DNA from 4 places in the Streptomyces sp. NBC_00988 genome. Region 1 is predicted to be linked to each of the others. Evidence: riboswitches for the same ligand, from Rfam matches in the RefSeq annotation. Region 1 holds a riboswitch; each other region holds the start of a gene.
The links. A riboswitch is a leader RNA that binds a small molecule or an ion and turns the genes downstream of it on or off. The one in region 1 is predicted to bind cyclic di-AMP.
Positions count from the first base shown of each region.

Region 2: linked by a shared signal. The riboswitch ahead of OG496_RS27415 (M23 family metallopeptidase) and the one ahead of OG496_RS52255 (NlpC/P60 family protein) in region 1 are both predicted to bind cyclic di-AMP.
Region 3: linked by a shared signal. The riboswitch ahead of OG496_RS40395 (M23 family metallopeptidase) and the one ahead of OG496_RS52255 (NlpC/P60 family protein) in region 1 are both predicted to bind cyclic di-AMP.
Region 4: linked by a shared signal. The riboswitch ahead of OG496_RS33260 (transglycosylase SLT domain-containing protein) and the one ahead of OG496_RS52255 (NlpC/P60 family protein) in region 1 are both predicted to bind cyclic di-AMP.

Region 1 is NZ_CP108730.1:11,597,294-11,600,494, forward strand. Features, by position in the region: gene OG496_RS52255 (NlpC/P60 family protein) at 1-1,415, opposite strand, end outside; cyclic di-AMP (ydaO/yuaA leader) riboswitch at 1,424-1,597, opposite strand; gene OG496_RS52260 (DUF1996 domain-containing protein) at 1,932-3,201, shown strand, end outside.
Region 2 is NZ_CP108730.1:6,006,871-6,010,071, forward strand. Features, by position in the region: gene OG496_RS27410 (aldo/keto reductase) at 1-846, opposite strand, end outside; gene OG496_RS27415 (M23 family metallopeptidase) at 907-1,917, opposite strand; cyclic di-AMP (ydaO/yuaA leader) riboswitch at 1,929-2,085, opposite strand; gene OG496_RS27420 (PP2C family protein-serine/threonine phosphatase) at 2,319-3,201, opposite strand, start outside.
Region 3 is NZ_CP108730.1:8,805,488-8,808,688, reverse strand. Features, by position in the region: gene OG496_RS40400 (GntR family transcriptional regulator) at 17-712, opposite strand; gene OG496_RS40395 (M23 family metallopeptidase) at 901-1,656, opposite strand; cyclic di-AMP (ydaO/yuaA leader) riboswitch at 1,670-1,829, opposite strand; gene OG496_RS40390 (M16 family metallopeptidase) at 2,044-3,201, opposite strand, start outside.
Region 4 is NZ_CP108730.1:7,228,252-7,231,452, reverse strand. Features, by position in the region: gene OG496_RS33265 (CocE/NonD family hydrolase) at 1-784, shown strand, start outside; cyclic di-AMP (ydaO/yuaA leader) riboswitch at 1,016-1,217, shown strand; gene OG496_RS33260 (transglycosylase SLT domain-containing protein) at 1,223-1,690, shown strand; gene OG496_RS33255 (HAD family hydrolase) at 1,687-2,505, opposite strand; gene OG496_RS33250 (LacI family DNA-binding transcriptional regulator) at 2,612-3,201, opposite strand, start outside.

The DNA.
Region 1 (3,201 bases):
TCGGTGAGCGGGACGAGGGCGCCGGCGCCCGACTGTTCCTGGGCGGTGCGCGGGAGGAGGACGCCCGCGGCCTTCCAGGCGGCCTGGGTGAGGCTGGAGCAGTCGTACGCGTCCGGTCCCGCCGCGCCCCACAGGCAGGGCCTGCCGATCTGTGCGCGGGCGAAGGCGAGCGCGGTGCTGGTCTTGCTGAGCGTGGTGGGGTCCTGCAGCGCGGCGGGTGCCGGGCTGATGGTCGGGGCCGCGGGGAGAATGATCTCCGGGGCCATCGTCGGAGCCGTGGGCAGCGTGAACTCGGGAGCGACGGCCGGGGCCGCGGCGAAGGAGACCTCGGCGGCGGGCGGGGTCGGCTGCCACTCCTGCTGCGGCGGGCGCCAGTCCGGCTCCGGCGCGGTGTACGCGGGGGGCTGCTGGGGCACCATCGGAATCTGTCCGGTGGACCAGGCGGGTTGCTCGGTTGCCACAGGGAACTGCCCGGTGGACCAGGTCGGCTGCTCGGTCACCATGGGGACCTGCCCGGTCGACCAAGGCTGTTGTTGCTGGGGCACGAAGGGCATCTGCCCCGTGGACCAGGTCTGTTGCTCGGCCACGACGGGCATCTGCCCGGTCGACCACATCTGCTGTTCGGGGACCATGGGCATCGACCCGGTCGACCAAGTCGTCTCCGGGGCGGACAAGTTCGTCTGCGAGGGCGGCCAGGTAGCACTCGCCGGGGCCGGTTCGGTGCGCGGCGCCGCGATGTACGGGAGCAGCTCCAGGTCCGCGGTGAGCGGATCGAAGGCCGGCGCCGGGGCGGCCGCGACGGCGAATTGCTGTGCCTGCATGGAGGGCGTGGGCGGCACCTCGATGGCGGGCACGGGCGGCAGGTCGAGGACGGTCGCCTGCGGCATCTGAGCCATCTGGGGTGCCTGCGGTGCGGCGGGTGGCAGCGCGGCGATGGGTGCGGCCATCAACTCCGCGACGGGCGCGGCGAGTTGCGGGGCGGCTGGCTCCGGTACACCGGTCCCCGCGGTCAGTTCGGCCACGGCGCGGCCGGGCTGTGCTTCGAGCGCCCAGGCGCCGCCCTCGGACTGGGGGCGTCGTTCGGGGCGCTCGGGCCGGGCTGCCGCCGGACGGGCGGGAGTCCTGCTCGGCGGCAGGGCCGCCGGTACGGTCGGGCCGAGTTGGGCACGGGCCCGGTCGAACCACTGCTTGGTGACGGCGTCGAGGGCGGGGTCGGAAGGACGCGACGCGCTGGGACGGGGCTCGACGCGCTTGCGCGGACCCCCGGACATCTTGCGCGTGGCGTTGTAGTTTCCGGTGGCCGTCTCGGCCCTGTCGTAAAGGGAGTTGATCCGCCGCTGCACTTCGTCACGGCTGGGTCGGTCGTCCACGGTGGGGCCACTGCCTCCGGTGCGCGTACTTCGTTCTGCCGGCATGGCAGACGTGCTCCTTCCGTATCGCGCCTACCGAGTTAGCTGTCGGGTTCGGGCGGCCGATCACGGAAGGATTGCCCTACGACCCTTGCCCGGACGGGCAGTTGGGTCGATTCACCCCAAGTCGGTTGGGTCCCCGGCTCCGGCTGTCGCGAGCGACACACCGGATTCGGCGCAAACCGTGCGGCCCGGCGCTGATCGCCGGAGTAGGTCGTACGGTCTGAGCGTCAACTTAGCCAACGTGTGTGCCTCGTGTGAAGGTTGAAGCGCGATATGTCCGATACGTTTTTGTGACCTTTACCTCTCCCAAACGTGTCCTGGGCTGATGAGCCCGCCGGGCCGGGTGATCCATGTGAGGTCGCTATGAATTTCTGGGACGGTTGAACACACCGGCATCCGGCTCCGTATTGGAACGGGGGATTTCCATGCCGGGACGATCCGGGCCGACCGACACGTGTAGGAGCAACTTCCTTGGCACGCAACACGCGCAGACGCCCCACGGGCGCACGACGCGCGACGATGGCAGCAGTCGCCCTGATGCTGGGCGGCGGAGGACTGGTGGCGGCGAACGTCTACGCGTCGGCGTCCGAGGGCGGTTGGGGCGGTGACTCGTCCCAGCAAGGGTCTCCCGATGCGGCATCGAGCGGCGCGACGATCGACTGCCCGGACATCGGCACCCAGTTGACGACCGTCCCCGACGAGGCGAAGACCGAGGTCGACGCCCAACTCGCGCTTCTGGACCAGCAGATAACCGAGGCCTACCAGAAACTGAAGGACTCGACGGAGTCCATACGCCAGGACGCCTCCTTCGCCGACAACGCGATCATGAATCCGTTGAAGGAGAAGCGGGCCGCGACCATCGGGCGGATCGACGACGCCATCGCGCGGGTCGGGGACCGCCCCGAGGGACTCGATGCGCTCGCCGGCTGCACGCTGATCGCCCCCACGAACGGCGACGAGAACGGCAGCGGGGGTGACCAGAGCGGTAGCGCCGACCCGACCGGCCAGGACCAGCAGCAGGGCGACGGCCAAGGCCAGCAGGGCAACCAGCAGTCCACCAACGGGCCCGTCGCCTCGGACTACGCGGACATCACCTCCGTACAGCCCAACGTGAACACCCCGCAGGAGCAGGCCGACGCCTCCAGCGGCACGTTCGTCACCGCGTGCGGCGTGAACGAGAACGGCCTGTTCAACTCCGACAACGTGATCGTCGCGCCCGGAGTCACCAACGGCGCCCACCACTTCCACGACTACATCGGCAACCAGTCGAACAACGCCTTCGCGAGCGACGACGATCTGGCGAAGGCCGACACGAGTTGCGAGAACCCGGGCGACAAGTCCACTTACTACTGGCCCGTGTTGCGCCTGCAGAACGGCAAGCAGGAGCGGGACGCCGACAAGCCCGGCGGTGGCACCGAGGGCAACTCCGGTCAGATCGTCACCGCGAAGGCGGCCACGCTGACGTTCGTGGGCAACCCGAAGAGCAAGGTCGTCGCGATGCCGCGCCTCCTGCGCATCATCACCGGCGACGCCAAGGCCTTCGTGAACGGCCCGGCCAACGCCAACGCCTCCTGGAGCTGCACCGGTTTCGAGGACCGGCAGCTCAAGGACAGGTACCCGCTGTGCCCCGCGGGCAGTGACGTGGTGCGCACCTTCAAGTTCCAGAGCTGCTGGGACGGCCGCAACATCGACAGCGCCAACCACCGCACCCACGTGGCCTTCGAGGCCGCCGACGGCTCCTGCCCGGCGGGCTTCGAGGCCATTCCGCAGCTGGTGCAGCGGATCGTCT
Region 2 (3,201 bases), 5.6 Mb from region 1:
GGCGATCGGGGCCGCGACCGTGGGCTGGGCGGCGAGCCAGGCGAGGGCCACCGTGGCGACCGGGGCGTCGTGGGCCTGGGCGACCTCGTCGAGGGCGGTGAGGACGCTCTGGCCGCGCTCCGATTCGAGGTACTGGACCGCGCGCCCGGCCCGCGGGCTGTCGACGGTCGTACCGGGCCGGTACTTGCCGGTGAGGAAGCCGGCCGCCAGCGAGAAGTACGGGAGGGCCGACAGTCCGCCGCGTTCGGCGACGTCCCGCAGCCCGCCCTCGTAGGTGTCGCGGGAGACGAGGTTGTAGTGGGGCTGGATCGCGACATAGCGCGCCAGGCCCTCGCGGTCGGAGAAGTCCAGGGACGCCTGGAGGCGCTCGGGCGAGATGTTGGAGGCGGCGATCTGCCGCACCTTGCCCGCCTTCACCAGTTCGTCGAGCGCGCCGACGATCTCCTCGACCGGCACCTCCTCCTTGTCGAAGTGCGGGTAGTACAGGTCGATGTAGTCGGTGCCCAGGCGGCGCAGCGAGGCGTCGGCGGCGGCCTTGATGTTGGCGGCGGACAGGCCGGGGTAGTCGGGGTGCTGGCTGACCTTGGTGGCGATGACGACGTCGGCACGGTTGCCGCGGACCTTGAGCCACTTGCCGATGACGGTCTCGGACTCGCCGCCCTTGTTGCCCTCGATCCACGCCGTGTAGGAGTCGGCGGTGTCCACGAAGTTGCCGCCCGCGGCGGTGTAGGCGTCGAGCACGGCGAAGGAGGCCGCCTCGTCGGCGGTCCAGCCGAACACGTTGCCGCCGAGGTTCAGCGGGAAGATCTCAAGGTCGGACCGGCCCAGCTTGCGAAGAGAAGTCATGCTTCACCTCAACCGCCGGACCGGAACCGGATATTCCAGACCTTGAGGCCCTTCGATCCCTTAGGGGTTGAGGCCCTTGCTGCGCAGCCAGGGCGCCGGGTCGCTCGCGGTGGCGGCGCCGTTGATGTGCACCTCCAGGTGGAGGTGCGGCCCGGTCACGTTGCCGGTCGCGCCCACGCGGCCGATGACCTCACCGGTGGAGACCTTCTGGCCGACACTGACGTTGATCGAGGACTGGTGGCAGAACCACAGCTCGGTGCCGTCGTCGAGGGTGAGGATCGTGCGGTACCCGTACGACCCGGCCCAGCCCGCCTCGGTGACCGTGCCGCTGTGGATGGCCTTGATCAGCGTGCCGGTGGGCGCGGCGAAGTCGAGGCCCGTGTGGTACCCGGAGGACCACATCGAGCCGGCCTGGCCGAAGGTGCCGGTGATCGTGTACGAGCCGACCGGCAGCGTGTACTGCTTGGCCAGCGCGGCGAGCTTCGCGGCCTCGGCCTTCTTCTTGGCGGCGGCCTCCGCGGCCTTCTTCGCGTCGGCGGCCTTCTTCGCGGCGTCCTTCTCGGCCTTGGCGGCGGCGTCGTCGACCTGCTTGGCGACGGCGGCCTCGACGGCGGCCTTCGACTTGCCGTCGACCTGCACCTGCTGCGACTCGGCCTGCGCCATGATCCGGTTGCGCAGCAGCTCACCCGCGTCCGAGGCGCCCTTGGCGGTCTCGGTGGTGGTCACGCCGACGCTGCTGAGCGCGGTAGCGGAACCCTTGGGGGTACTACTGGACGAGTCGTCCAGCAGGTGGCCCACGGAGGGCAGGTCGGGCATCGAGATGGAGACCGGCGGCTTGCCGGTGTTGGCGCTGGCCATGCCACCCGCGCTGACGGCGGCTATGACACCGACGCCCAGGACGGTGGAGCTGCGGGCGAATCCTCCGCCACCACGCTGCTTTGCGACACGGTGCTTGCCGCGGTTGGGAGCAACGGACTCCGCGCTGGGATTCCACTCCTCCCAGGGGCCCTCGTCGGGGCGGTAACCGCCGAAGACGACAGGGGCTTCTGGGGCAGCCTGGTTTGACGCCACGTGGGCGTGCTCCTTTCCTTCCTTCTCGCCTACCGGGTTAGCTGACGGGTTCGGAGCAGGAAGGTCTCCTACGCGCGTAAACCGGCCGTGTTCCCACGGCGGTCGACGAGCGATTCACCCCAAGTGGTGGTTCCCCGGTTCCCTTGCGGGATTCGGCGCGTGCGCACGGAGCCATCTCTTGTGACGGCTGGGACGACCGCGCTGCGTTATCGAACGTTAATAGACACGGGCGCCCGTTTCCAAGCTGTTCGGCTTGATCATTAACCTTTCCTTGCTGGACGAACGGCCCACCACCGGCGAAAAACGGGCGAGTTGGCCAAGTCTCAGAATTCCCACAGCTATTGACGGCATGTCAGTTGTTATGCGGAGGGCTCCCACCCGGTCACCCGCCGTGATGACGGTCATGGATGCCGTACGGCGATCATCGCCATGTCGTCCGTCATCCAGCCCCCGGAGTACCGGCGCACCTCCTTGGCGAGGATGCCGAGCAGCGCCTCGGGGGTGCGGAAGGTCCGGCCGGCCAGCCGTGCCCCGGGGTCGTAGAAGACGCCGTGGGAGTCGCGCGCCTCGGACAGCCCGTCGGTGTGCACGAGGAGGGTGGCCCCGCCCGGGAACGCGAACTCCTCGGCGCGGTCGGGCCAGACCCCCAACTCGCCCATTCCCAGGGGCAGTGCGGGCTCCTGGACCTGCAACGTGCGTACGGTGCCGTCCTCGTGCAGGAGCAGCGGCGGCGGGTGTCCCCGGTCGACGATCCGTACGACGCCGTCGCCGTGCGGGAGTTCGGCGAGGACGGCCGTGGTGAACCCCTCGAACGCGTCGAGCCCGTCGCGCCGGGTGCCCTCGCGCGCCAGCGCCCGCTCCAGCCGCTGGGCGACCGCCTCCAGGGTGGCCTCCTGCTCGGCGGCCTCCCGGAACGCCCCGATGACCACGGCGACGGCGGCGACCGCGCCCATGCCCTTGCCGCGCACGTCGCCGACGACCAGCCGTACGCCGTGCGGGGTGTCCTGCACCGCGTACAGGTCGCCGCCGATGAACGCGCCCTCCTGCGCCGCCTCGTACCGCGCCGCGATCTCGAACCCGCCGATCCGCTCGGCCGGTTCGGGCAGGACGGCCCGCTGCGCCGCCTCGGCGATCTCGCGCGCGGAGGCGAGCTGTTCGCTGCTGCGGCGGACCAGGAGGTTGATGAGGACGGCCAGCACGGCGACCGTCACCACGGTGGCCACCTCGGTGACCGCGTCGGTGTCGAGGACGATGCCGAGCCTGATGTGGATCACCAGCACGACG
Region 3 (3,201 bases), 2.8 Mb from region 1:
GTATACGGCGCCCGTGTTAATGCCGCAGACCCGACATGTTTACGGGAGGTTGCGAAGTCCTCACACGGTCCGTGCCGTTCGCCCCGCCAGGAAAGCGCAGCCGGTGCGCGGTGCCCGCCCGCTCGGTGTGCAGGGCGGTGATCGCCCGGGCGCGCTCGCTGTCGCCGCGGGCCACGGCGTCCACGATGGCCCCGTGCTCGGCCCAGGACTCCACGGGGTTGGCCGGGGCGTCCACCGCGTACATCCAGGCGATCTTGTGCCGCAGCTGGGTCAGCATCGAGGTCAGCGCGGGGCTTCCGGAGGCCTGCGCCAGCGTCTCGTGGAACCAGCTGCCCAGGGAGCGCAGATCCTCGCTGTTGCCCCGCCTGGCGCGCTCCTGGCCCAGCCTGACGAGGCCGCGCAGCACCTTGAGGTGGGCCTCGGTGCGCCGCTGGGCGGCCCGCGAGGCGCCGAGCGGCTCCAGCAGCATCCGCATCTCCAGCAGGTCGGCGGCCTCCTGCTCGGTCGGTTCCGCGACGCACGCGCCCGCGTGCCGCCGGGTCACGACGAACCCCTCGGCCTCCAGCGTGCGCAGGGCCTCCCGGACGGGGACGCGCGAGACCCCGTACCGGCGCGCGAGGAGTTCCTCCGTGAGCCGGCTGCCGCGCTCGTAGACACCGGCGACGATGTCGTCCCGGATCGCCGTGCATACCGAGTGCGCCGGAATACGCATGTCCGACCTCCGCCTTAATCCCCGTGAAACGTCGACGATTGACGTGTGTTCCGTGACTCTATTGCAATGAGCGGGAATTTCCGATGGCGGGCCGGAATCCATGGATATTTTTTGGACAGGAGGGCTCCGGAAACGCCGAAAGCCCCGGCCGGGCGGGCCAGGGCTTCGGGAAGTGCGGCGGTGCGTCGTCAGACGTTCACACCGTGCTTGCGGAGGTAGGCGACGGGGTCGACGTCGGAGCCGTACTCGGCGGTCGTGCGGGCCTCGAAGTGGAGGTGCGGGCCGGTGACGTTGCCGGTCGCCCCGGAGAGGCCGATCTGCTCGCCGGGAGTGACCGTCTGGCCGACGGAGACACCGATGGACGACAGGTGGCCGTACATGGTGTACATGCCGTCGGCCATCTTGATCACCACTTGATTGCCGTACGAGCCGCCCCAGCCGGCCTCGACGACGGTGCCGGAGCCGACCGCGTGCACGGAGGTGCCGGTCGAGGCGTGGAAGTCGATGCCGGTGTGGGCACCGGAGGACCACAGGGAGCCGCCGGTCTTGTAGCCGGTGGAGACGTACGAGCCGGTGACCGGCGCGACGAAGGTGTTGAGCTTCTTGCGCTCGGCGGCGCGGGCGGCGCGCACCTCGGCCTCGCGCTCCGCCTTGGCCAGTGCGGCGGCCTGGGCGCGGGCCACTTCCTTGGCGGCCTGCTCGGCCGCGGCCTGCTGCTGGGCGGCGGCCTGGGCGTCGATCTTCTCGGCTACGGCGTCGCCCATGGCGATGACGGGGGTGAGGCCGGTCTGTTCCACAGCGGGCTCCGCGGCGAACGCGGGGGCGCTCGCGAGGGTGCCGACGACGCCGGTGGTGGTGAGGGCCGCGACACTCGCGACACGAACGGTGGTGCGGTGGGTCCGGCTCGGGCGACGGTGCTTCCCGGTGGCGCGGGTGAACGCCATGAAGTGGCTGGTCCTTTCCTTCCTTCTCGCCTACCGGGTTAGCTGACGGGTTCGGAGCAGGAAGGTCTCCTACGGACCCCCTCGCTGTGCGCGCGGGCGTCCGATTCACCCCAGGGACGTGGGTCCCCGGCTCCCCTGGCTCGCGCCGTACGGGGACTCGGCGATGACTGTCCGGTGCCGCGAGTGCGGCGCGGTGCCTGACGGACAGCCGGACCGACGCTAAGGGGGGCCACTTTCAATCCCCAAACGGATCACGGGTTTTGTTGCACATGCCACAGGGCAGACGGGCAACCTCTCCCCCAATTCGGACATTAGGGGGCCCTGGTGACTCTTCAGTCACCAGGGCCCCCACGCGCGCGTGCCGCTCGTCGGCTCGCTACGGGTCGTCTACTCGGCCGCGACGACGGTCACTTCGCCGATGCCGAGAGCCTCCACGGGCTCCTTGATCTGCTCCGCGTCGCCGACGAGGATCGTCACCAGACGGTCCACCGGGAAGGCGTTCACGACCGCCGCGGTGGCCTCCACGGTGCCGGTCGCGGCGAGCTGCTGGTACAGCGTCGCCTGGTAGTCGTCGGGCAGGTGCTGCTCGACCTGGTCGGCCAGCGTGCTCGCGACGGCCGCCGCGGTCTCGTACTTGAGCGGCGCCACCCCGACGAGGTTCTGTACGGCGATGTCCCGCTCGGCGTCGGTCAGTCCGCCCTCGGCGAGCTTGCGGAGCACCGTCCACAGGTCGTCCAGCGCGGGACCGGTGTTCGGGGTGTCCACGGAACCGCTGATGGCGAGCATCGAGGCGCCCGTGCCGTCGGGTGCCGAACGCAGCACCTGGCCGAACGCCCGCACACCGTAGGTGTAGCCCTTCTCCTCGCGCAGGACGCGGTCCAGGCGGGAGGTGAGGGTGCCGCCGAGGCAGTACGTGCCGAGCACCTGCGCGGGCCACACGCGGTCGTGCCGGTCGGCGCCGATGCGGCCGATGAGCAGCTGCGTCTGGACGGCGCCGGGACGGTGCACGATCACGACGCGCCCGGTGTCGTCGGCGGTCACCGGCGGCACGGGACGCGGCTGCGCGGCGGAACCCGTCCACGAACCCAGGGTGTCGGCCAGGAGCGCGTCCAGGTCGATGCCGGTGAGGTCGCCGACGACCACGGCGGTGGCCGTCGCGGGGCGAACGTGCCGTTCGTAGAAGGCGCGTACGGCTCCGGAGTCGATCTTCTGGACGGTCTCCTCGGTGCCCTGGCGCGGGCGGGACATGCGCGAGGTCGCCGGGAACAGCTCCTTGGAGAGCTCCTTGGCCGCGCGGCGGGACGGGTTGGCCGTCTCGTGCGGGATCTCGTCGAGGCGGTTGCGGACCAGCCGCTCGACCTCGCTGTCCGCGAAGGCGGGCGCCCTGAGGGCATCCGACAGCAGACCGAGCCCCTTGGCCAGCCGCGAGGCCGGGACCTCCAGGCTCAGGCGCAGCCCGGGGTGGTCGGCGTGCGCGTCGAGGGTAGCGCCGGAGCGCTCCAGCTCGGCGGCGAACTCCTCGGCGGAGTGCTTGTCGGTGCCCTC
Region 4 (3,201 bases), 4.4 Mb from region 1:
GGGGCGGCCGAGGGTACGGCTGCGGCTGACCTGCGGGGTGCCGCGCGGGCAGGTGATCGCCCGGCTGTGCGACGTGGCCCCCGACGGCGCCTCGACCCTCGTCACCCGGGGTGTGCTGAACCTGTCGGCGCGGCACGGGCGGGACCGGGCGGTGCCGTGGACGCCGGGCGCCACCGAGGACGTCACCTTCGAGCTGAACGGCATCGGGCACGCGTTCCCGCCCGGGCACCGCATCCGGCTCGCGGTGTCGTCGGCGTACTGGCCGTGGATCTGGCCGCAGCCGGAGTCGGCGGCTGGGTTCACGCTGGACCCGGAGGGGAGTGCGCTCGAACTCCCGGTGCGGGAGCAGGAGTTGACGGAGGGCATTCGTTTCGAGGAACCCGAGGAGGCCGAGCCGCTCGGGGTCAACTACCCGGCCACGCTGGACGAACCGCGCCCCGAGCGGCTGGTCGTGCGGGATGTCGCGAAGGGCGAGTGGCGGCTGGAGGTGGACCCCCGGTACGGCGGCACGCGCGTGTACCCGGACGGGTTGGAGTTCACCGAGGACGCGTTGGAGACGTACACGATCGACGAGTCCGACCCGTTGTCGGCGCGCACCCGGTCGGACTGGTCGATCCGGCTGCACCGGCCGGAGCTGGGGTGGGACACGACCGTGCGGACACGGTCGGAGATTACTTGCGACGAAACGGAATTTATTACCTCGAATGAGGTCATCTGCACCGAGGGCGAAGAAGTGATCTTCCACCGCACATGGGAGAAAAGGATTCCGAGAACTGCCAGTTGAGGGCGAATGCCCGATTTGCCGTTCTTAATCCTCCCGTGAGTTGGGTCACGCGTTTCTGTGCGTGACCTGTGTCCTGGTCTGCCCGCGTTCTCCCTTACGGCATTTGACAGTTGACCCTTGGCTCACGCAAAGGATCAAGTGCCTCATACGCCTCAGACCAAGGTCAATAGGGGTTAGGTGTGATTCCGCCACTTGTTCCGGACATGTGCTCTCGCATACGTTCCCGGCCTGTCGAGCGGAACGCCGAATCCTGCCGCCGCCCGGCATCCCAGTCACGAACTTCTCGCACGGCAGGAGCGGGGGAACCAGGTAAGTCGCCGGGCCGGTCAGCACGACCGGAACGGCTTGGGGTTAAGTCACGTCCGCAAGGGCTTGGCCGGGCACCTCCCAGCCCGAACCCGACAGCTCACCTCGCAGGCGACGGAGAGGAACCTCGTCATGCCTGCAACCGCCCAGTCCCGCCGCGCCCGCCTCGTCCGCCGTGTCGTTGTCGCCGGTACCGGTGTCGCGATCCTCGCGCTTCCTGTCGTCGGTGCGACCACCGCGTCCGCGGCCACCACCGCCTCGACCACCACCGCCGGGTACCCCAACACCCTTGACGGGTGGATCCGTGAGTCGCTCGCGATCATGGCGCAGAAGGGGATTCCGGGGACGTACAACGGGATCTACCGGAACGTGATCCGTGAGTCGTCCGGTAACCAGTACGCGATCAACAACTGGGACTCCAACGCGGCGGCCGGTACGCCGTCGAAGGGGCTTCTCCAGGTCATCGACCCGACGTTCAACGCGTATCACGTGGCCGGGACTTCGTTCGATCCGTACGACCCGGTCGCGAACATCACCGCCGCCTGCAACTACGCGGCGGCCGTGTACGGCTCCATCGACAACGTGTACGGCGCTTACTAGAAACCCGCGTCGAGCAGCAGTCTTTCGAGGACGACGGCGATGCCGTCGTCCTCGTTCGACTTCGTCACCTCGTCCGCCACCGCCTTGAGTTCGGGGTGGGCGTTGGCCATCGCCACGCCGTGGGCTGCCCAGTCGAACATCGGGATGTCGTTCGGCATGTCGCCGAAGGCGATGGTGTCGGACGGGGTCAGGCCCAAGTGGCGGGCGGCGAGGGCCAGTCCCGTCGCCTTGGTGATGCCGAGTGGCTGGAGTTCGACGGTACCGGGGCCCGACATGGTGACCGAGGCCAGGGAACCGACCACCGAGCGGGCCGTGGAGGCCAACTCGTCGTCCTCCAGGGCGGGGTGACGGAGCAACACCTTGCTGATGGGTTCGCACCAGAGGTCGTCGCGTCGGCCCACCCGTACCGCGGGGAGCGTGGGGTGCGGCATCAGGTAGCCGGGCTCGATCAGGGTGAGGCCGTCCACGCCGTCCTGGTCGACCGCCGCGTACACCTGGCCCACCTCCGCCTCGATCTTGCCGAGCGCGGTCTCCGCCAACTCCCGGTCCAGGGTGACCGACCAGAGCAGACGGTCCGCGCCGGCGTCGTACAACTGCGCGCCCTGTCCGCACACCGCGAGCCCCCGGGAGCCGAGGTCGTCGAGGAGGGGCCGCACCCTCGGGGCGGGCCGGCCGGTGACGACGAGGTGCCGGGCACCGGCCTCCGCCACCCGCCGCAGTACGGCGAGGGACCGGTCGGAGAGGGTGTCGTCGCCGCGCAGCAGCGTTCCGTCCAGGTCGGTGGCGATCAGTGCATATGCGAGGGGTGCGGCCATGATCAGAGAATACGGATGGAACGCCCCACCGACTCGACACGAACCGGACGGCTGCTGCCTTCACATGCGTGTACCCGTGTTCCGGTTGGTTTGACAATTACGACCGTTATGCCGACTCCCGTACCACCAGTTCCGTAGGCAGAATCACGCCCGCCGTGTCCTCACCGGCGATCTGGGCCAGCAGCATGCGCACCATCTCGGCGCTGATGCGGTCGTAGGGCTGGCGCATGGTCGTGAGGGCCGGGGTGATGGAGGTGGCCGCCGCCGAGTCGTCGAAGCCTCCGACAGCGATGTCATCCGGGACCGAACGGCCGGACTGTTGAAGGGTGTTGACGACTCCCAGGGCCATGAGGTCCGAGGCTACGAACACCGCGTCTATGTCGGGGGCCTGGGCGAGGAGTCTGCGGGCCGCTTCCTCGCCGCCCGTGCGGCGGTAGTCGCCCTCGACGACGAGCGTCGGGTCGTGTGGGAGGCCTGCCTCTGTCAGTACGTCTCGGTAACCCGCCAGGCGGTCGGGGCCGCCCGGTGCGTCGAGCGGGCCGGTGACCATGGCGATGCGGCGGCGGCCGGCGGCGATGAGGTGGCGGACCATCTCCTGGGCGCCGTCGCGGTCGGCTGCGGCGACGTAGCTGTACTTGGAGGCGGCCCCCAGCGGCTTGCCGCAGGCCACCAACGGGATGCCCGCGTCCCGGAGTT